DNA from 3 places in the Conyzicola sp. genome. Region 1 is predicted to be linked to each of the others. Evidence: predicted binding sites of a transcription regulator. Region 1 holds the regulator's gene; each other region holds the start of a gene.
What was found. Region 1 encodes LexA, which represses DNA repair genes until DNA is damaged. Its sites were predicted from a motif close to TCGAACANNTGTTCGA; they were not measured.
Positions count from the first base shown of each region.

Region 2: a site for LexA is predicted at 5,034-5,049, ahead of AC14A7_RS12565 (HNH endonuclease signature motif containing protein). Genes of this name have one in related genera too.
Region 3: a site for LexA is predicted at 3,666-3,681, ahead of AC14A7_RS11330 (HNH endonuclease signature motif containing protein). Genes of this name have one in related genera too.

Region 1 covers NZ_JBXMIS010000017.1:19,159-26,066, forward strand. The annotation lists gene metE (5-methyltetrahydropteroyltriglutamate--homocysteine S-methyltransferase) at 1-452, shown strand, start outside; gene AC14A7_RS01675 (CarD family transcriptional regulator) at 592-1,086, opposite strand; partial or broken gene AC14A7_RS01680 (DUF4184 family protein) at 1,085-1,483, shown strand; partial or broken gene AC14A7_RS01685 (DUF4184 family protein) at 1,530-2,024, shown strand; gene lexA (transcriptional repressor LexA) at 1,976-2,644, opposite strand; gene AC14A7_RS01695 (LysM peptidoglycan-binding domain-containing protein) at 2,889-3,248, shown strand; gene AC14A7_RS01700 (histidinol-phosphate transaminase) at 3,279-4,376, shown strand; gene hisB (imidazoleglycerol-phosphate dehydratase HisB) at 4,373-4,978, shown strand; gene hisH (imidazole glycerol phosphate synthase subunit HisH) at 4,981-5,613, shown strand; gene priA (bifunctional 1-(5-phosphoribosyl)-5-((5-phosphoribosylamino)methylideneamino)imidazole-4-carboxamide isomerase/phosphoribosylanthranilate isomerase PriA) at 5,654-6,403, shown strand; gene AC14A7_RS01720 (SseB family protein) at 6,455-6,908, shown strand, end outside.
Region 2 covers NZ_JBXMIS010000138.1:12,492-19,399, forward strand. The annotation lists gene smc (chromosome segregation protein SMC) at 1-266, shown strand, start outside; gene AC14A7_RS12550 (hypothetical protein) at 299-871, shown strand; gene AC14A7_RS12555 (alpha-amylase family protein) at 880-2,562, opposite strand; gene AC14A7_RS12560 (TIGR03885 family FMN-dependent LLM class oxidoreductase) at 2,559-3,518, opposite strand; gene AC14A7_RS12565 (HNH endonuclease signature motif containing protein) at 3,651-5,015, opposite strand; gene ftsY (signal recognition particle-docking protein FtsY) at 5,134-6,012, shown strand; gene AC14A7_RS12575 (RNA polymerase sigma factor) at 6,093-6,551, shown strand; gene AC14A7_RS12580 (hypothetical protein) at 6,681-6,908, shown strand, end outside.
Region 3 covers NZ_JBXMIS010000125.1:5,619-12,526, forward strand. The annotation lists gene AC14A7_RS11300 (dienelactone hydrolase family protein) at 1-986, shown strand, start outside; gene AC14A7_RS11305 (DUF6572 domain-containing protein) at 1,099-1,428, shown strand; gene AC14A7_RS11310 (hypothetical protein) at 1,762-2,310, opposite strand; tRNA gene AC14A7_RS11315 (tRNA-Ala) at 2,635-2,708, opposite strand; gene AC14A7_RS11320 (antibiotic biosynthesis monooxygenase) at 2,771-3,322, shown strand; gene AC14A7_RS11325 (hypothetical protein) at 3,333-3,551, opposite strand; gene AC14A7_RS11330 (HNH endonuclease signature motif containing protein) at 3,700-5,043, shown strand; gene budA (acetolactate decarboxylase) at 5,076-5,804, opposite strand; gene rsfS (ribosome silencing factor) at 5,801-6,166, opposite strand; gene AC14A7_RS11345 (hypothetical protein) at 6,216-6,908, opposite strand, start outside.

The sequences.
Region 1 (6,908 bases):
CGCTGAAGAAGAAGGACCAGCCCGCCTACCTCGACTGGTCGGTCGGCTCCTTCCGCCTCGCCACCGCCGGCGTGGCTCCCGCCACGCAGATCCACACCCACCTCTGCTACTCGGAGTTCGGTGTCGTCATCGACGCGATCGACCGACTGGATGCCGACGTCACCTCGATCGAGGCGGCGCGCAGCAAGATGGAGGTCGTGCCTGACATCGCAACCAGCGGATTCGGGCGTGGCATCGGCCCCGGGGTCTACGACATCCACTCGCCGCGTGTGCCGTCGGTGTCGGAGGTCGAGTCGCTGCTGTCGACGGCTCTCGCGTCGATTCCGTCGCGCCAGGTCTGGGTCAACCCGGACTGCGGACTCAAGACCCGTGGCTATGCCGAGACGGTCGAGTCGCTGCGCAACGTGGTCGCGGCCACGCAGGCAGTGCGCGCCCGCGTTTCTGCGTCGTAGCTCCAGCTGCGGCCTCGGGGCCCCCGTTGTAGCACCTCGCTTGAGGTCACAACTGGGTCCCCGAGGCGGCCGAGCTTCACGTGCCCGGTCTCGGGCATGAAAAAAGCCCCGCCGAAGCGGGGCTCTTTTCGTTTAGGACCTAGGCGGCCTTGGTGCCCTGAAGCACCTCATCCAGGATGATGGAGGCGTCTTCGTCAGACACCTTCTGCGCGAGCGCGAGCTCGGAGATGAGCACCTGGCGGGCCTTGAGCAGCATGCGCTTCTCGCCGGCGGACACGCCGTGGTCCTGCTCGCGACGCCACAGGTCGCGCACGACCTCGCCGACGCGGTAGACGCTACCCGAGGCCATCTTCTCCTGGTTGGCCTTGTAACGGCGCGACCAGTTGCCCGGCTCCTCGACGAACTCGCTGCGCAGCACCTCGAAGACGGCCTCGACGCCGGCAGCGTCGATGACGTCGCGCACACCGACGAGTTCTGCGGAGTCGATCGGCACCTTGATGGTGAGCTCTGACGTGTGCACGTCGAGGGTCATGTAGGTCTTCTCTTCGCCCTTGACCATGACCTTGTCGAGCTTGGTGATCGTGACGGCACCGTGGTGCGGGTAGACAAGGGTTTCTCCGATGGTGAACTGCATGTGGGCATCCCTGTCTGTTGAATTGGCGTGTTGCCGTGATACGGCCGCGCGAGAAGCAGACACCAAGTTTACCAGCTATAGTGCGCCACCGCTGACGGGGTCATTCTCGAGACGGACGCGGGATGCTGCCGCAAGCAACAAGACTGGCTGGGTGCCATTCACGCCAAGCCACGCCGTCGCAATCCTCCCGTTCGCCCGCACCCCGCTGCCCGCCGCCGCCCTCGTGATCGGGTCGATGGCGCCGGACCTCCAGTACTTCGTGCCCCTCGGGCTCACTCGCTCGGCGAGCCACTCCTTCCCTGGCATCGTCCTGATCGACCTGCCGGTCGGCATAGCAGCGCTCCTGCTCTGGTTCTGGCTGCTGCGGGCACCCGTGCTCGACTACTCGCCGGCATGGCTGCGAGAAAGGATGCGGCCCGTGCCGCCCGTGCCGCAACCGCGTCGCTCATGCAGCGCTGACTCTGGTCGCCCTCGAGATTGGCGTTCTCACGCACCTGCTGCTCGACCTTCCGACCCACGTCGGCTGGCTCTCCGAGCAGTGGGAGTGGATGCAGGGCGACGTTGGCCAGTTCACCGTTCTGCGGGCGCTGCACTTCGGCTTCTCGGTTGTCGGCGCAGGGATCATCGCGTGGTGGACGTGGCGCTGGGCACTGCGCACGCCGCGGATTGCGGTTGCAGGCCGGCTGACGCAGGGGCAGCGAGTATTCGGGTGGGTGCTCACCGCATCCACGCTGTTCGTCGTCATGGCCGCGCTCTGGGCGGTCGCTGTCGTGCGCGGAGGCAACCCTCTCGGTGGCAGCGTGTGGTTCTTCGCTTTCTGTGCTGCGGCCGGCTGCGTGATTGCTGTTGTCGTCGTGCTCGCGCTCGTGTGGCGCTTCGCGCTACGTGACTACAGCGACCGCAGCACCGCCACGACCTTGCCGAGCACCTCGGCGTAGTCACCGAGGATCGGCTCGAAGGCAGAGTTCTGCGGCAGCAGCCAGGTGTGGCCGTCGCGCTGGCGGAAGACCTTGACGGTCGCCTCGTTGTCGAGCATGGCGGCCACGATCTCGCCATTCTCCGCCGTCTTCTGCTGGCGTACGACGACCCAGTCGCCGTCCATGATGGCGGCGTCGATCATCGACTCGCCGACGACCTTGAGCATGAACAGCTCGCCCTTGCCGACGAGCTGGCGGGGGAGCGGGAAGACCTCGTCGACCTGCTGGTCTGCCGTGATCGGGATACCGGCGGCGATGCGGCCGACGAGCGGCACCATTGCAGCGTCGCCGACGGACGGCGCGCTCGACTCGGCCGGAGCGTCGTCATCGATCGACGGCATCTCGATGAGTACCTCGAGGGCGCGCGGCCGGTTGGGGTCGCGGCGAAGGTAGCCGCTGAGCTCGAGCTGGTTGAGCTGGTGGGTGACGCTCGACAGCGAGGAGAGCCCGACGGCGTCGCCGATCTCGCGCATGCTCGGCGGGTAGCCCCGCGCCGTCACCGACTTCTGGATGACGTCGAGGATGGCGAGCTGCTTGTCGCTCAGGCTCGTGCGCCGGCGTGTGCGTTCTTCATCGGCCACGATCGGCTCCTTCAACGTTCGAATGTCAGTGGTCGCTGGTTGGGTGAGAACCAGACATTCGAAAGAGTATCCGCTGGCAGGCGCAAAACCAAAGACATATTCGAGTGTTGTGCAAAGAAATGTTCGAACAGTTTCGAATATCGACTTGAAAAAGACGTCAATCGAATATATGTTCGGAACAAAGCTTCGTATCCGGCACTCCCGGCCGAGTGCCGGATACGAAACCCCCGTAGAGGAGAAGGCAATGACTGCAGTAGGCATGGATTTCGGGTTCGCGGCTCCCAAGTCCCACCTGCGCCTGACGCCGCGCGGTCGCGCGGTGTTCACCTCGCTCGCCGCGCTCCCGCTGGTGGTCGCTGCGGCGCTCTTCGCCCTCAACGGCGGCGGCGCGGTTGCCACGCAGCAGGTGGCGCAGCCGGGGGTTGAGTACGAGTACGTGACGGTCGAGGCGGGGGAGTCCCTATGGGCTCTTGCCACCGACATCGCCCCGACGGCCGATCCGCGTGATGTGATCAGCGACATCCTCGCCTTCAACGGCATGTCGTCGTCGCAGATCGAGCCGGGCCAGCAGCTCGCGATCCCGACCAAGTACGCACAGCAGTAACAGCGCCCCGCGCCGAATACGCTGGAGCGCGTGACTTCTCTCGACGACCTCCCCATTCGCGACGACCTGCGCGGCAAGCACCCCTACGGCGCCCCGCAGAAGGCGGTTCGCGTCGCCCTCAATGTCAACGAGAACACGCACCCGATTCCCGAGGATGTCGCCCGCGACATGGTCGAATCCCTCGCCGCCGCGATCCTCACCGTCAACCGCTACCCCGACCGGGAGTTCACCGAGCTCCGCGAAGGGCTCGCGAGCTACCTCGGGCACGGCCTGACGCGCGACAACCTGTGGGCGGCGAACGGCTCCAACGAGGTTCTGCAGCAGATCCTGCAGGCGTTCGGCGGCCCGGGGCGCAGCGTGCTGATCTTTCCGCCGACCTACTCGATGTACCCGATCCTCGCCGACGGCACCGGCACCCGCGTCATCACGGCAGAGCGCGAGGCAGAGTTCGGCATCAGCCCGCAGCTCGTCACGGAGGCCATCGAGCGGGAGAAGCCCGACATCGTCATCCTGTGCTCGCCGAACAACCCCACCGGCACGCCGCTGCCGATCGAGACGATCGAGGCGGCGTACGAGGCCATGGAGACAGGCATCCTCGTCGTCGACGAGGCGTACGCGGAGTTCACCCCCGACCACATCCCGAGTGCGGTGAGCCTGCTGCCCGGCCGTGAGCGACTGCTGGTGAGCCGCACCATGAGCAAGGCCTTCGCCTTGGCGGGTGCCCGCCTCGGCTACCTTGCCGCCGACCCCGCGGTCACCGACGCCCTTCGGCTCGTGCGCCTGCCGTACCACCTCTCTGCGCTCACCCAGGCGGCCGCGAGTGCGGCACTGCGCCACGCGCCGGCGATGCTGGCGATGGTCGACGACATCCGCGCCCAGAGGGACCGCATCATTAGGGAGCTGCCGGCGCTCGGCTACCAGCCGCACGCCAGCCACACCAACTTCGTGCTGTTCGGGGGAGTGCGCGACCCCAATGCGACCTTCGAGGCGCTGCTCGAGCGCGACGTGCTCATCCGCGACGTCGGCATCCCGAACCACCTTCGGGTGACCGCTGGCACGAAGGCGGAGACGACGTTCTTCCTCAGCGCCCTCGAGAGCGTTGGCGCCCTCGGTAGCATTGACCTATGACCACCCAGCGCACGGCGCACATTCAGCGTGAGACGAGCGAGTCGAGCATCGACCTGCGTCTCAACCTCGATGGCACCGGCACCTCGTCGATCACCACGACCGTGCCGTTCTACGACCACCTGCTGACGGCGTTCGCGAAGCACTCGCTCATCGACCTCGAGGTCACAGCCAAGGGCGACATCGAGATCGACGTGCACCACACGGTCGAAGACATCGGCATCGCGCTGGGCACGGCCATCAAGCAGGCGCTCGGCGACAAGAGCGGTATCTCGCGCTTCGGCGACGCCCTCGTGCCGCTTGACGAGGCGCTCGTGCAGGCGGTCGTCGACATCTCTGGTCGCCCGTTCCTCGTGCACACCGGCGAGCCGGCCGGGTTCGAGTTCCACCTCATCGGCGGCCACTTCACCGGCTCGATGGTTCGCCACGTCTTCGAGGCGATCGCATTCAACGCCGGCCTCACCGTGCACGTCACCGTGCTCGGAGGCCGCGATCCGCACCACATCGCCGAGGCGGAGTTCAAGGCGTTCGCCCGCGCGTTCCGCTTTGCCGTCGCGCGCGACGAGAAGGTCAGCGGTATCCCGTCGACGAAGGGCGCGCTGTAGTCGTGAGCGCTCCATCCGTCGTCGTTCTCGACTACGGCTCCGGCAATGTGCACTCGGCGGCCAAGGCCCTCGAGGCGGCCGGTGCACGGGTAGAGCTGACCGCCGACCGCGACCGCGTTGCCGCGGCCGACGGACTGCTCGTGCCCGGCGTCGGAGCCTTCAGCGCCGTCATCGCGGCACTCAACGCCGTGCGCGGTGGAGCCATGATCGAGAAGCGCCTCATCGCCGACAAGCCGGTGCTCGGAATCTGCGTCGGCATGCAGGTGCTGTTCGAGCACGGCCTCGAGCGCGGCAACGAGACCGACGGCCTTGGTGAGTGGCCGGGCACCGTGACAGAGCTCGTCGCGCCCGTGCTGCCGCACATGGGCTGGAACACCGTGGATGCCGGCGAGGGCTCCCGCTTGTTTGCCGGCATCGAAGACGAGCGCTTCTACTTCGTGCACTCCTACGGCGCACAGGAGTGGACGCTCGACCCGCAACCGCCGTTCACCGCGCCGACCCTCACGTGGGCAGAGCACGGCTCTCGCTTCATCGCGGCAATCGAGAACGGCCCCCTCTCGGCAACCCAGTTCCACCCAGAGAAGTCGGGCGAGCCCGGCATCCGGCTGCTCAAGAACTGGCTGGGAACGCTGTAGGGTTGCCCCCGGCCTTTTTTGCACCCCACGAGAGCAGACAATGAGCGAGTTCAACACCACCCCGAAGCTTGTCCTCCTTCCCGCGGTCGATGTCGCCGACGGCAAGGCGGTGCGCCTCACCCAGGGCGCCGCCGGCACAGAGACGAGCTACGGCAGCCCGCAGGATGCCGCGCAGGAGTGGATCGACGAGGGTGCAGAGTGGATCCACCTCGTCGACCTCGACGCTGCCTTCGGCCGTGGCAACAACCGCCACGTCATCGAGAAGGTCGTCAAGAACACCCCGCGTGACGTCAACATCGAGCTGTCGGGCGGCATCCGCGACGACGCATCGCTCGAGGCAGCTCTCTCGACGGGTGCCAAGCGCATCAACCTCGGCACCGCAGCGCTCGAGAACCCAGAGTGGGCCGCCCACGTCATCGCAGAGTACGGAGAGGCGATCGCCGTCGGACTCGACGTGCGCGGAACCACCCTCGCCGCTCGCGGGTGGACTGAGGATGGCGGCGACCTCTGGGAGGTGCTCGACCGCCTCGAGCGGGCCGGCTGCAGCCGCTACGTCGTCACCGACGTCGCGAAGGACGGCATGCTCGCCGGGCCAAACCTCGAGCTGCTCACGAAGGTCGCGGAGCGCACCGACCGCCCGGTCATCGCCTCCGGCGGAATCTCGAACCTCGACGACATCGCGGCCCTGCGCGCGCTCGTTCCCCTCGGCATCGAGGGCGCGATCGTCGGCAAGGCGCTCTACACCAAGGCATTCACCTTGGCCGAGGCGCTGGATGTCGCGGGCGACTAGCGAAGAGCCAATCGCAGCGTCGTGGCGAAGCCGCGACGAGAGGGTGAACAGGTGAACTACGCAGACGCAAGCACCGGCGCCGACTCCGCCGGCCAGCCGTGGGCTGGCCGCACCTTCGAGCACACCAGCGCGAGTGACGACGACGGCTCTGCCCCTCCCGTGCTCATCGAGGTGCTGCGGCGGTTTCGTGCGCGAGAGGTCGGCGAGGCGGAGGTCGTGGCGGCCTTTCGCGAGTGCCGTGTGCTGATCCCGCTCATCGCCCATCTCGGCGAGACGGGGGTCAACGACCACGGCCACACGGTCGACAAGACGCAGGAGCTCGCCATCGTCACGGTCGAGGGGCCCGACGGGCGCACAGCGCTTCCCGTGTTCACGAGCGTCGACGCGATGCGGGCCTGGAACCCGGCGGCGCGCCCCGTGCCGACGGATGCCCCGCGCGTCGCGTTGGCGGCGGCCAGCGAGCAGACCGACGTCGTCATCCTCGACCCGACCTCGGCGACGGAGT
Region 2 (6,908 bases), on a different contig from region 1:
CGGCGGTCGCCCTTCTCGTCGCGATCTTCAAGGCGCGGCCGAGCCCCTTCTACATCCTCGACGAGGTGGAGGCGGCGCTCGACGACGCCAACCTCGGTCGTCTTCTCACGATCTTCCGCGACCTTCGCGAGAACTCGCAGCTCATCGTCATCACGCACCAGAAGCGCACGATGGAGATCGCGGATGCCCTCTACGGCGTCTCGATGCGCCAGGACGGCGTCAGCGCGGTCGTCGGCCAACGGGTCGGGGCAGAGGCCGGCGTCTAGTTGTGACCACCCACGTTCGAAGGAATGCCACCATGGCCACCCGCCCCATCCACCGTCTGCTGCTCGTTCCCGTCGTCATCGTGCTCGGCTCGCTGGCCCTCGGTGCCTGTTCCCTGCTGCCCGGTGGCACGCCGACACCGTCGAGCAGTGCCAGCAGCAGCGCCTCTGCCGACCCGACAGACGAGTCAGAGGATGACGACGCCGCATCCAGCAGCTGCCCCGACTCGCTCACCGAGTCGACGGCCGCCATGGCGGGAGTCGACGGCGAGATCGCGTTCATCGCGGCCGCAGACTTCGCGGCTCCCGTCGTCGGCCCGGAGTTCCTCGCGGGCGGCTGCCTGTTCCGTGTCTCCGTCGACAACGAGGGCACCCCGACCACGACCGACATCGGCTACCTGCCCGGCGATGCGGCCACGGTCGCGGCTATCTCGGCGAACCTCGAGGCCGGTGGCTACACGAAGGTGACCGACGGCATCTTCACCCTCTCCGAGAAGTCTGGGGTCTTCGTGTTCTCGAGCGAGGGCATGATGAGCGCCACCGAGATCGCCCAGCTCGGCCTCGGCGACTCCCTCGTGATCGTCATGGCGACCACCACGGGCGAGTAGCCGGCATCTCAGCTCAGCCGTTTCTCGTCCTCGGCGAGCACGCGCAGCCAGCGGTAGCCATATCCATCCAGCGTGATGGATGCGGCACCGCCCGCCCCGATCTGCACCATCGATCCGTCCTCGAGCAGGTCGACCAGGCGGTAGGTCTCGTCGGTGCCGTCGACGACGAGGTCGACGACGGCCGAGTCTGGCGAGAAGTTGTGCACGGCGATCATGCGCCCGTGCCCGTTCGACACCGAGTGGGCGAGCACGGCGTTGTTGCGCGTGGTCTGCTCTAGCACCGCGAAGTCGCCCCAGCCGATCTCCGCAGAGGCGCGGTAGCGCTCGGTGAGCGTGCGGATGAACATGAGCAGCGACTCCGGATCGTGCCGCTGGCTCGACACGTTGACGTGCTCTGGCGAGTAGCCTCCCTCGACCACGGGCATGGCGAGCTTCGACGGCTTCGCGTTCGAGAAGCCTCCGTTGGCGTCGACGTTCCACTGCATCGGGGTGCGCACCGCCGTGCGGTCTTTGATGGTCGTGCTCTCTCCCATGCCGATCTCCTCGCCGTAGAAGAGCACGGGGGTGCCGGGAAGCGAGAACATCAGGCTGTAGACCATGCGGATGCGGCGCGGGTCTCCATCGAGCATCGGGGGAAGGCGCCGGATGATGCCGCGGTCGTACACGCGCTGGTCTGGCTCTGGGGCGAACGCCTCGAACACCTCGAGCTTCTCCTCGTCGGTGAGCTTGTCGAGGGTCAGCTCGTCGTGGTTGCGCACGAAGTTCGCCCACTGCGAGTCGGGGTAGATCTTGGGGCGCCCCAGCACGGCCTTGGCAAGAGGGCGCGCGTCCTGCCGGGCGAGGGAGAGCCACAGGTTCTGCATCGTGATGAAGTCGAACTGCATGGTGAGGGCATCCCCGTCGCCGCCGCCGAAGTACTGCACCTGGTCTTTGCGCGGCAGGTTGGCCTCGCCGAGCAGGATCGCCTCGCCGGAGCGGCGCCCGAGGAACGCGCGCAGTGAGCGGAGGTACTCGAGGGGCTTTGGCATGTCGCCCTTCGAGCGCGTGGCGCCGGTCGGGTCGATGAGGAACGGAACGGCGTCGACCCGGAAGCCGGAGACACCGAGCTCCAGCCAGAAGCCCATCACCTTCGCGATCTCGTCGCGCACCTTCTGGTTGGTCACGTTGAGGTCTGGCTGGAACGAGTAGAAGCTGTGCAGGTAGTACTGGTTGGTCTTCGGGTCGAGCTCCCACACGCTGTCTTCCACATCGGGAAAGACGGGCTCTGGCTCGCTGCGCGGCTTCGTGTCGCGCCAGACGTAGAAGTCGCGGAACGGGTTGTCTTTGCTCTTGCGGGCCTCGACGAACCACGGATGCGTGTCGGAGGTGTGGTTGACCACGAGGTCGACGATGACCCGCATGCCGCGATCGCGGGCGGTGCGCACGAACTCGACGAAGTCGCCGTGGTTGCCGAGGCGCGGATCCACGCCGTAGTAGTCCTCGATGTCGTAGCCGTCATCGCGGTCGGGCGTCGGCTGGAAGGGCATGAGCCACAGGCACGTCACCCCGAGCTCGCTGAGGTAGTCGAGCCGGTGCGACAGCCCCTCGAAGTCGCCGATGCCGTCGTCGTTCCAGTCCATGAACGTCTCGACGTCGAGGCAGTAGATGACGGCGCTCTTCCACCACAGGTCGCTGGTGTCGGTGATTCTCACGGGCGGGCTCCAATTCTCGGCAGCACATGCTCGCCGAAGGTCTCGATGAATGCGACTTGCTCCTGGCCGACGTGGTGCAGGTACACCTCGTCGAAGCCCGCCTCGAGGCACTCCTCGATGCGCTGCACATGCAAGGACGGGTCGGATGAGACGGCGACGTGCTCTCGCATCGCCTCTGGCGTGACGTGCGCTGCGGCGTTGTCGAAGGCCTGCGGGGTGTCGAGGTCCCAGCAGATCGGGGGAGGGAAGACGTTGGTGCGCCACTGGTCATGGGCGATCGCGAGGGCCTCGTCGTCGGTCGGCGCCCAGCTCAGGTGCAGCTGCGCGACGGTCGGGCCGGTGCCGCCGGCGTCGCGGTAGGCGGTGCGCACGTCTTGCATGCTCGGCCCGGCGACCGTCGCCAGCCCGTCGGCCCAGCCAGCGAGCCAGCTGGCCGTCTCGGTGCTCACGGCAGCCCCGATGAGCGGGGGTGGCTGCTCAGGCAGCGTCCACACCTTGGCGCGGTCGACCGTCACGTGGCCGTGGTGGCTGACCTCCTCCCCGCGGAGGAGGCGGCGGATGACGCCGACGCTCTCTTCAAGGCGCGCGTTGCGGTCGACCTTGCTCGGCCATCCGTCGCCCGTGACGTGCTCGTTGGATGCCTCGCCAGACCCGAGCGCCGCCCAGAACCGCCCCGGATACATGGCCTCAATCGTCGCGATCGCCTGCGCGATGACGGCCGGGTGGTAGCGCTGGCCCGGAGCATTGACGATGCCGAACCGCAGGGTGGTCGCCTGGAGTGCGGCCCCGAGCCAGGTCCAGGCGAAGGCGGAGTGGCCCTGTCGCTCGCTCCACGGGGCGAGGTGGTCTGAGCACATGGCGGCACCGAAACCGACCTGCTCGGCGAGCACGACTGCCTCGAGCAGCTTCGTCGGGTGCACCTGTTCATGGGACGCGTGAAAGCCGATGACCGCCATGGCGCCACCCTGCCAAGCGTTCTTGGCAAACGGCAGAGAATCGTGCAGCCCGCGCTCAGCGAACCGCCAGCTTGTCGGGGTCGTTTGCCGTCGACTCCCGTGGCAGCCACGGAGGGCTCTGCCGTCGCCGCGTCACGCAACACGGTCGTGCTCCAGCCGCGGCGGAGCCATGGCGACAGGGTGCTGCTCTGGATCGATGGCCGGTGGCGGGAGTAACCAGTAGTCCGCGCCGGATCGGGTCACCTCCCACCCGTTGTTGTGCGAGAGCAGATGATGATGCCGACAGAGCAGGATGCCGTCGGCCACATCCGTCCTGCCGCGATCACGCGCCCAGTGGTTGATGTGGTGCGCCTCCGTCCAGGAGGGAGGGCGGTCGCATCCGGGCCAGCGGCATCCACCGTCGCGAACCGCGAGTGCGATGCGCTGCCTGCGCGTGTAGAGCCGCTGCTCCCGGCCCACATCGAGCGGCTGTCCGTCGGCGACCGCGATCTCGATGGTGGAACCGGCGCAGGTGAGCCGCTCAGCCGTCTCGATCGAGACGGGGTCGGTCTGACCCTCTATGCGCGCTGATCCGTGGCGGTCTGTGAGCGCCGTCAGCGACACGATGACACGAACGGAGGGCGCGCCACTGCCGAGGAGCATCGACGAGTCGGCCGCTGCTCCCTGCCGCACCAGCTCGACGAACACGTCGGAGGCGAGTTGCTGCGTGGTTCGCGAATCGTCGGCAATGGCTCTTGCCGCGGCGACGGAGGCAGGGTCGGCAAACCTCGGGCCACCGCGCCGCGGCGAGGTGATGCGGTCGTAGACCTCGCACACCACGGCCGCACTCTCTGGGTCGAGGAGCCAGGTCAGTGTGCTCATGCCGTCGGGCCGGCGGCGGAATCGCAGCGCGCGCTGATCGCGACGGGCGGCCTCGCGGGTGGAGATATCGGCGACATCTAGCTCGTCGCGTACCTCGCGGGCGCGACGGTAGAGGCGGTCAGCGTCGGTGGAAGCAGCCTCGATGCAGAGCTGGAGCGCGGCCGATGCGAGCTGGTCGGCGGAGATCGCAGAGGACGGACCTCCAAGACCGTTCGCGATTGACTGTGCCGCCTCGACGCTCAGGCTGCCAGAAACGAAGGTCGTGCCGACGGGGGCGAGCCACGGTCGCTCATCGGGCGTGGTGCCAGCAGCGGCATGGGCGAGCACACCGGCACTCACCGCCGTCGCTGACTCGCGCGCCGTCGAGCCCGTGATGACCCGCACCATCTCTGCGGCCGTGCGAAAACCAGCAGCCTGGGCGAGGCCGGAATGCCCGAGGGACGCGTGCGAGCGGCGCGCGATCTCGCCGGCGATGAGGGCGCTGCGAGCGCGAGCGGCCCGCTCGACCTCGGCCGAGCGGCGTGCGAGTTCGAGCAGTGCGGTGTCGGTGATCTCGCTGAGTGCACCCGCATCCATGGGGATCGCAGCGAGCGCGACGATCGCCGCCGCGAAGCTGGAATCGAGGGAGCTGGACATGGATTCATTCTCCCAGAATCGAACATACGTTCGAAAGAGTCGCCGACCAATCTGTGCAGAAGTGGCTGAAATGCTGGCCTTGGCGGAGGGGCGGAGAACCCCGACTACCCTGTTACCCATGGCAGAGCGCGCAACCCCGTGGTCCCTCGGCGGCACCCTCAGGGGCCTCTTCGCCGCGAAGACGATCGACGACGACACGTGGGAGTCGCTCGAGGATGCCCTGATCAGGGCCGACTTCGGGCCTGACACCGCCGACAGCATCGTCGAGGAGCTGCGGGGCAAGGTGCGCCAGTTCCGTACCACCGACCCGACAGACCTGCAGCGGATGCTGCGCGAGACTATCGAGGATCGCCTCGCGAAGTACGACCCGACTCTCGTTCTCAGCAACCGCCCGGCGGTCGTGCTCGTCGTCGGGGTCAATGGCGTTGGCAAGACGACGACGATCGGCAAGTTCTCTAAGTTCCTGGTGAACCACGGCCGCTCGGTGATCGTGGGGGCGGCCGACACGTTCCGGGCGGCCGCCGTCGAGCAGTTGGCGACGTGGGCGGAGCGTGGGGGAGCGGTCATCCAGCGGCCGCAGCAGCAGGGGCAGGATCCGGCTTCCGTCGCATTTCAGACGGTGGAGCGCGCCCAGCGCGAGGGCATCGACATCGCGATCATCGACACGGCCGGCCGCCTGCAGACCAAGAGCGGGCTCATGGACGAGCTCAGCAAGATCCGCCGGGTGATTGAGAAGCAGGCGGAGATCGCCGAGGTGCTGCTCGTGCTCGACGCGACGACGGGTCAGAACGGCGTTGCTCAGGCGGAGGCTTTTCTCGAGCACGCGGGTGTCACCGGGCTCGTCATCACGAAGCTCGACGGCTCGGCGAAGGGCGGCTTCGTGCTCGCCGTGCAGGAGCGCACGGGCGTGCCGATCAAGCTGGTCGGCGAGGGCGAGGGCATCAACGACCTCACGGGCTTCACCCCGCACGGTTTCGCGGCCAAACTGGTCGGCTGATGTAGCGATTTCCCCCAGTGACACGGGGGCGCGGGCACCACTAGCTTTAGCTCGTGGTCACTCGTGAGGGCACTTCAGCATTGGATGACTTCGCGCGCTTCGACTACGACCACGTGGTGGCCGCGGTGGCCCGCATCACGGGGGACTCCGGCGGCGCGAGCGATGCTGTGCAGGATGCCGTGGTCGGCTTCCTCGAGAACCCGCCGCGTCATCCGGTGGACAATCTCGCTGCCTGGCTCACCGTCGTCGCTGTGAACAAGCAGCGCGACCGCCGCCGCCGCAGTCTCGCGGAGGGCAGGGCCCTCGCCCGCTTCGGCCTTCCGGCCGAAACCGCCGCCGAACCCGCCTCACTCGACGCCGACATGCGTGCCGCGATTGGTGCGCTGCCGACCCGGCAGCGCGAGATCTGCGTGCTCCACTACGTGCTCGACGAGTCTGTCGCCACCATCGCCGGCAGGCTCGACGTCTCGAGCGGTGCGGTGAAGACGCACCTCTTCCGCGGCCGCCGCGCCCTTGCGGCGCGACTCGTGGCGGCGTAGCACACGACCTTTTTCGCAGACTACCTCTCCGACCCGACGAGCAGCTCCGGCTTGACCACCTGCAGCAGCGGGAGTCCCGCTGAGGCGATGCGAGCGACGGTTCGCGCCCCGTGCGCTACCCTGACCCCCATGAGCACACAGAACAACGCACCGCTCACCGGCCCCATCCAGACGATCACGGCGGGGCGCAAGCCGCGATCCCTCGTAGCGCTCGCCGCCGCCGTCGCCGGCAGCGTGCTCACGATCGTGGGCTTCTACGCGTGGATCATCGCCGCCCTCAATGGCACCGGCGAGGGCACGGGCATCGGGCAGGTGCTGTTCTTCGTCGGGCTCACCCTCAGCGCGATCGCCATCGGG
Region 3 (6,908 bases), on a different contig from region 1:
TCGAGTTCTTCGAGCAGGCCTTCGGCGCACCTACGCCGATCGCGGGCGGCTCGCAGATCTGGCAGGTCAAGGAGGTATTCACGACAGTCGGGTTGATCGGATTCGGAATCTTCCTGCTCGCCTTCGCCCGCTACCTGCTCACCCGACCGTCGTTCGCCCGCCTCTCGGTAGCGCCGAGCCCTGCCACGAGCGCCAAGGGTCGCGGCGGGCTCGCCTGGTTCTGGGGCGGTCTCGCGGTCTCAACGCTCTTCTCGGGCGTGAGCTACGTCTGGCTCAGCCAGCAGCCATTCGAGCAGGGAATCGCGTTCAACGTGGTTCCGTCGATCTTCACCCAGGGAGCAGTGTTCTTCATCGCGTCATGGGCGGCTATCAACGGCATCTTCGCCCTCATCGTGATGACACTCTCGTACCTGCTGTTCGGTCGCAAGAACGGCGCAGACCTGCGGGTGAGCGGCGTGCTTCCCGGATGGCGGGTCGTGCTGCACAGCCTCGGCCTCGCCGTCCTGGTCGTAGCGATTGCCTACGGGATCGTCTTCGTTCTTGACTACTTCTTCAAGACCGACTTCCGGCTCTGGGTTATCGCGGTCAAGGCGTTCACGCCGGACAAGCTGTGGATCGGCCTCCTCTACGTGCCGTTCTTCCTTCTCTATTTCGTAGCCAACTCGGTCGCCATCAACAGCTTCAACCGAGTAACCGTTCGTGGCAGAGAGTGGCTCAACACCGCCATTCTGGCGTTTGTGAACTCGCTCGCCCCCATCATCCTGGTGGTCGCGCAGTACACGACCTTCGCGAACACGGGCTACACGATTGACGGATTCAGCGGCATCTTCAGCATCTGGCTGTTCCCGGTTATCGTGATCCTCGCGGTCACCGCGGTGATCTCTCGCAAGATCTACCAGATGACGAGCAACCCATACATCGGCGGCTTCATCAGCGCCCTCGTCGTGACGATCATCTCGGTGACGAACACCCTGACCGTCAACTAGGCCTCGTCGGCTGGTGGTAGGCCGACGACGCCGGGGGGCCGTAGCGCACACGCGCTGCGGCCCCCCGTGCGTTAGCCCGTTGGGCGCTCGTATTCGCGGCTATTCTTCGAGAATGGCTGGCATCGCAGACACCAATCACGTCGACATGATCGTTCAGGAGACCGACGGCAGCGTGGTGCTCGTCATGGTCGAGAGCCGCGACTGGGGCTCCGATCCGCTGCAGGCGGAGCAGCTCAAGCAGAAGATCAACCGGTACACCGGGTATGTGGTTGAGGGCGGTCTTGTTTCAGATTTTCCGCATCTTGCTGGGGCTGCCGTCAGCATCCGACTCGATTGCGTGTCGGCGCCGAGTCGAGAGTTCGCGCGGATCGTCGAGGTGACGACGGCGGGGCTTGGGCGGTTGGGGGTGGCGTTCATTGTCGGTGTGAGTAGTTCATTTTGAGGTCGATCGACCGGCGAAATACATTCAGCTCACGAGGGGCGTGAGCGTCCCACGCTCTCACCCGTACTTCACACGATGTCCTCGGGCCCGCCTGCCAAATAGCGCTCCGCCAGCCCCAGTATCGGTCGCAACGCGACTGGAAGCGTGGCACTATTCATCCGCAAGCATGACTCGCGTCAGAGCGGTCCGCTTATTCACGCCGACCGACTGGGCGAGATCATCGGCCTCCCGCAGGAGATTCTGTGCCCTCATCGACCCTGAGATTGGGCGTTGATTGACCATGACTCAAAGCGCAGAAGTCCTTACAAGCGTTCTGCCTTGGGCGGTCCTCGTTCACCCAATCAATTCGGCAGCACGCGCTCGCACAGCATCGGATTTCGATCCACTTGTCAGTGACCGCGCAACTTGCATCAGCTGCCGTCGATCTTCCGCCACTGCATCGAGCACGTGTAGGGCACCAACAATGACACGCTCGTCCTCACAGTCCAGCAATGAATAAATGGTCCAAAGTCCGCCGCGGAGACCGTTGACGCACGACGCCTGGAGGTGTGCGCCGCGCGCCGACTCTTCGGACGCATGCGGCGCTCCCAAAGCGATCTCAACGAGCAGCTCGACAGCGCGATAGCGCGCAGCGTGACTTAGCGAGCCGATGGACAACTCGACCAAGGTCGGACCGATCACCAATGCCGCGGCCTCGTACAGCTCACCTTGAACGACCACTTCGTTATCCAGATGGGACCAGTAGGCCGATTTCGCCTCTTCATCATTTTCAGCCGCGAACAAGTCGGCCAAGGCCCGTGGAACGGCATGCGCGTCCCCCACAGCCGTCCTAACAGATTGCCAATCGATGGCATCCAGCAGCGCTCGAGTTGTTGGACTCATTCTTCGTCCCAACGCCCACCCGCCTTCCATTCCGCACCAGGGGGAAGCTGCTTCTGATCGTACTTGGCTTGGCATGACCAGCAGACGGGGACCTGCTCCCCGGTCCGAGGACGAATAGCTTGCGTGAAGGTGATGTCCTCAGGATTTCCTCCGATCTGTCTTGCTCAGAACGCCGCAATGACGAGAAATGATCGCTTAGCTCGAGACGCGGGTGTCCCCCGAATGTGTCAGCAGAAATGCGGACCGGGTGAACCAGCTAATCCATGCGCCTCGGGCGTGTCAGATTGACCTCGAAAGCCGAGCAAGGAGAAGTACCGATTTCGGTGGATCCAAGGGGATTCGAACCCCTGACCCCCTGCATGCCATGCAGGTGCGCTACCGGGCTGCGCCATGGACCCCGGTTGCTGCCTCTCCGGTGACCCGGAATTGCAACTTCCCTAGGTTACTACAGACTGAACGTATGGCCGAACCGATCACCGTCTCGATCACCCGCACCGTCGATCCGCACCGCGCAAAGGAGGTCGCCGCGTGGGCACGCGCCGGGCAGGACCTCCTGAGCGCCTCGCCCGGCTATCTCGGCTCCGGCTGGGTGCGCCCCGACCCGCAATCGCCCGAGTGGCACATGCTCTTCCGGTTCGCGGACGCCGAGAGCCTCGCCGCGTGGGAGGCGTCGCCAGAGCGCGCCTGGTGGGTCGCATCCGCGCTCGGAATGGTCGAGCACTCACCAGAGGAGCGCCGCACCGGCATCGAGGGCTGGTTCGACCAGCCGGCCTCGGTCGAGGTGGTCGACGAGAAGCCCTTCACTCCCCCGCGCTGGAAGCAGATGGTCGCGATCTTCCTGGTGTTCTACCCGCTGTCGCTCGCCGGCAACTGGGTGCTCTCCGGCTTCGCGAGCGAGTGGGCGATGCCGCTGCGGGTGCTGGTGCTCGTCATCGTGGTGACGCCGATCATGACCTACGTCGCCCTGCCGCTCGTCACGCGGGCGCTGCGGCCCTGGCTGCAGCGCCACTGAGCTCGGCCAGCTAGGAGGTGTGGCAGGCGGGCACGCACTTGGCGCAGCCGTCGGAGTTGCTCCAGTAGAGACGCTTCGCTGCCGCCACGGCTTCACTGCATGACGAGAAATATCCGAGATCTTGCCGGTTGAACGGTGCCGGAAGGCATCCCTTCAGCGAGGCCAGGTCGTGAACCTCGTGGTCGTTCGATCCGGGCTGGGCGTTCTTGTTGACGCAGTAGTACGGCATTGTGCGGCCCCTCTGTTCTGGCGCGACCCTCTCGCGCTCGAGGCACCTTAGTCACGCCGCGAACTCGTCCGCTCCTCTCCTCCACAGGCAGCAATCTGCGGAGAACTGGTACTATCGAACATACGTTCGAACCTGCGAAAATGGATGCATGTCCCCCAGCATCGCGATCGCCTCGGCCATCGAGGCGGCGCGCTGCATTCCGCTGGTGGATTCCGCTTACTCCCCGATTGCCGATACTGAGCTACTCGAGCTCACGCGTCAGGCCGCGCGACTGCAGGGCCTTGCCGCTACCCTCACCACCGTCCTGGCGGGCGAGATCGCTCGCCGCTCAGCCCCAGAGCTCGGCCAGGCAGGCCTCGCGCAACGCGCAGGTCACCGCACCCCGCACGAGCTGGTTCGCGTTACCACGGGCTCGACGGCTCGCGAGGCGTCGAGCGCGGTGCGGGTTGGCGGGCTCTCGACCACCCACCCGTGGCTCGAGGCGGTGCACGCCTCGCTCTCCACTGGCTCGCTGTCCCCGGCAGCCGCCGATTCCATCGCTACCGGCCTTGGGGCGCCAAATGTGTCCATCGATGCGTCACTGCTGACGGCAGCGGCAGAGCGGCTCGCGACCGAGGCCGTATCGCTCGATGCCGACCGGTTGCACCGGCGGGCCCGTGAGCTGCGTGATGAGATCGACTCCGCGTCAATCGCGGATCGCGAGACCGAGCGCAGGTCGCGGCGAGCGCTGACCTTTCGCCGTCGCGCCGACGGCATGTCCCACCTCAGCTGGACCATGGACCCAGAAACCGCCGCCGCCGCCGGCGAGCTCTACGATCGGGCAACATCTCCCCGTCGGGGCGGGCCGCGGTTTGTCGACTCTGGCACGAGTATCGCGGCCTCCTGCATCGCCGACGACGAGCGCACCACCGAGCAGCTCGGTTCCGATGTGTTTCTCGAGCTGTTGCGGCAGGGCGCCCACAACGACCCCTCGCAGCTGCTCGGCAGCGGCGCCCCGCAGGTGCGGGTGCTCGTCACCGCCGAGTCGATCCGCACCCGCGGCCACGGCTTCATCGAGGGCCAGCCCGACCCGGTCTCGATCGAGACGGTCGAGCGTCTCGCCTGCGGTGGCACAACAGCCGAGATCGCTCTCGCGGGCGGGCAGCCGCTCGATGTCGGCCGCGATCAGCGGCTCTTCACCACGCGGCAGCGAGTCGCCTTGGCCGCCCGAGACGGTGGATGCCGCTGGCCAGACTGCGAGAGACCGCCCAGTTGGGCAGAGGCCCACCACATCAACCACTGGGCGCGGGATCACGGCCGCACCGATGTTGCCCACGGCATCCTGCTCTGCCGGCATCACCACCTGCTCGCGCATAACCATGGGTGGGAGATCCGGGCCGGCGAGCGCGGCGAATACTGGCTGGTGCCGCCGCCCGGGGTCGATCCGCTGCAGACACGGCGAGCGATGCCGACGAAGAGCCGTGCGATGCGGGAGCTGCAGTGCGCCGGCTAGCCTGTGGGGCCCGGCCTTCTGACGAGAGCCGGCTACTGGCTCTCTGCCGCGCGGATGGCGGCGTCGGCATCCATGTCATCGAGCTCTGCTTCGAGGTAGGAGTCAACCTCGGGCAGGTGCAGCGTGAAACTCGAGAAGGCCTGCATCGAGAGCGTTCCGGAGCGCAGCACGAAGTCCATGCTGTGACCGCCGACAGTGCGGTCGTCGGCTATGAAGTGCAAATGGTAATCGGCGACGCTGAGGCCCTGAAACACATCCGGGCCTTTGAAGCCGAGCAGCGTGCCGTGGGTCTCACCAATGGTGCTCTCGTGCTGGTCCTTGACGGCGTCCGCGAGACCGCGGAACGGCTTCTGCTGCCGCACGGCCTCGCGCATCGTCACGCTCTCGAAGACCCCATCCACACGGATGGCGTAGAACAGGTTGTGACTCGGCACGAGGCTGTCAACGAGAGCCTCGAACCCCGCCTCCGTCAGCGGCCCGGCGAGTTCCTGGCTGAACGTCGGCTCGAACCGGGCGACCTCGGCGAACGGAACCCGTGCCTCGGGCGCGACCCGCTCGACTCCGCTCGCGCGGCACACGAAGAGCTGCCCGTCGAGCAGCACGAGCTCGCCGTCGAGGGCGTCACCGCATCCGACGCCGAGGGTTCCGCGGTCGAGAATGCTGGATGCCGTGAAGGCGCCGTCATAGAGGCCGGCGACCAGCGCATCCACGAACGAGAACTGCTCGATGGCAGTGCCCGCCCGCGGACGCAGCGAGCTCACGCCGCGGCGATCTCGATCGGGATGGCAGGGCAGTCCTTCCAGAGGCGCTCGAGCGAGTAGTACATGCGGTCCTCCTCATGGAAGACGTGCACGACGAGGTCGCCGAAGTCGAGAAGCACCCAGCGGCCCTCCGCGCGGCCCTCCCGGCGAATGGTCTTGACGCCGGCCTCGATCATCTTGTCCTCGATCTCACCGGCGATGGCGATGACGTTGCGCTCGTTGCGCCCCGTCGCGAGGAAGAAGATGTCGGTGAGAGGAAGTGGCCCAGAGACGTCGAGCGCCACGAGATCCTCCGCCTGCTTGGCATCGGCAGCGGTCGCCGCAATGGCGAGCAGCTCGCGGGCGTGGTCAGTAGCAGTCACAGGGTCCTTCAGGGTGGGCAAGTGGATGAGAGGTGTTCAGCGGTCAAGTCTAGAAGATTCGACCAGCGAGGCCTGCGATAAGCAGGCCGACGACACCGACGGCCATGACGGCGGCGGTGATGAGAAGCACGGTGAGCATGCGGTTGCCGTGAGGCTTGTTGGCACTGCTGATGACACCGCGCGCCGACGTGTGGGTGCTGACGGCGCGGATGGCGCTCACTGGTGCCGAGTCGGCGGCACCGGTCTCGCGCTCCCGGTCGTCGTACAGCAGGTCGACATCGCTGTCATCGAAGTGGCGCGAGTCGCCGCCCACGCTGCTGAGGCTGCGGGGCAGGTCGATGCTTCCGGTGAGCAGGATCTCGCCCGTTGCATTCAGCGCGGGCGGGAAGGGATTCGCCCGCGGCATCTCGGGAAGCACAAGGGCACTCGTCGTGGTCGCGACGTTGCCGCCGCCGACCTCGCGGGTGACGGTGTTCTCCCACGGCTGCGTCTCGTCGTCGAGGTCTGCCTGGCGCGACCAGTGGCCAACCGGGGCGACCCAGCCACCCGTGTGCTCGAGGTCTGAGTCGACCTGCGGCTCTGCCATCGGCTCGAGAAAGCTCGGTCCGTGAGCAACGGGCGAGTCGGTCACGCGCTGCGAGGCCGAGGGTGGCGCCAGTTGACCGCTGCGCGATAGCGCCTCGAAGTCGGACAGCTCGTCGATCTCTGGAACGCCGACCGCGACGGGCGGAGAGGGTGCCGG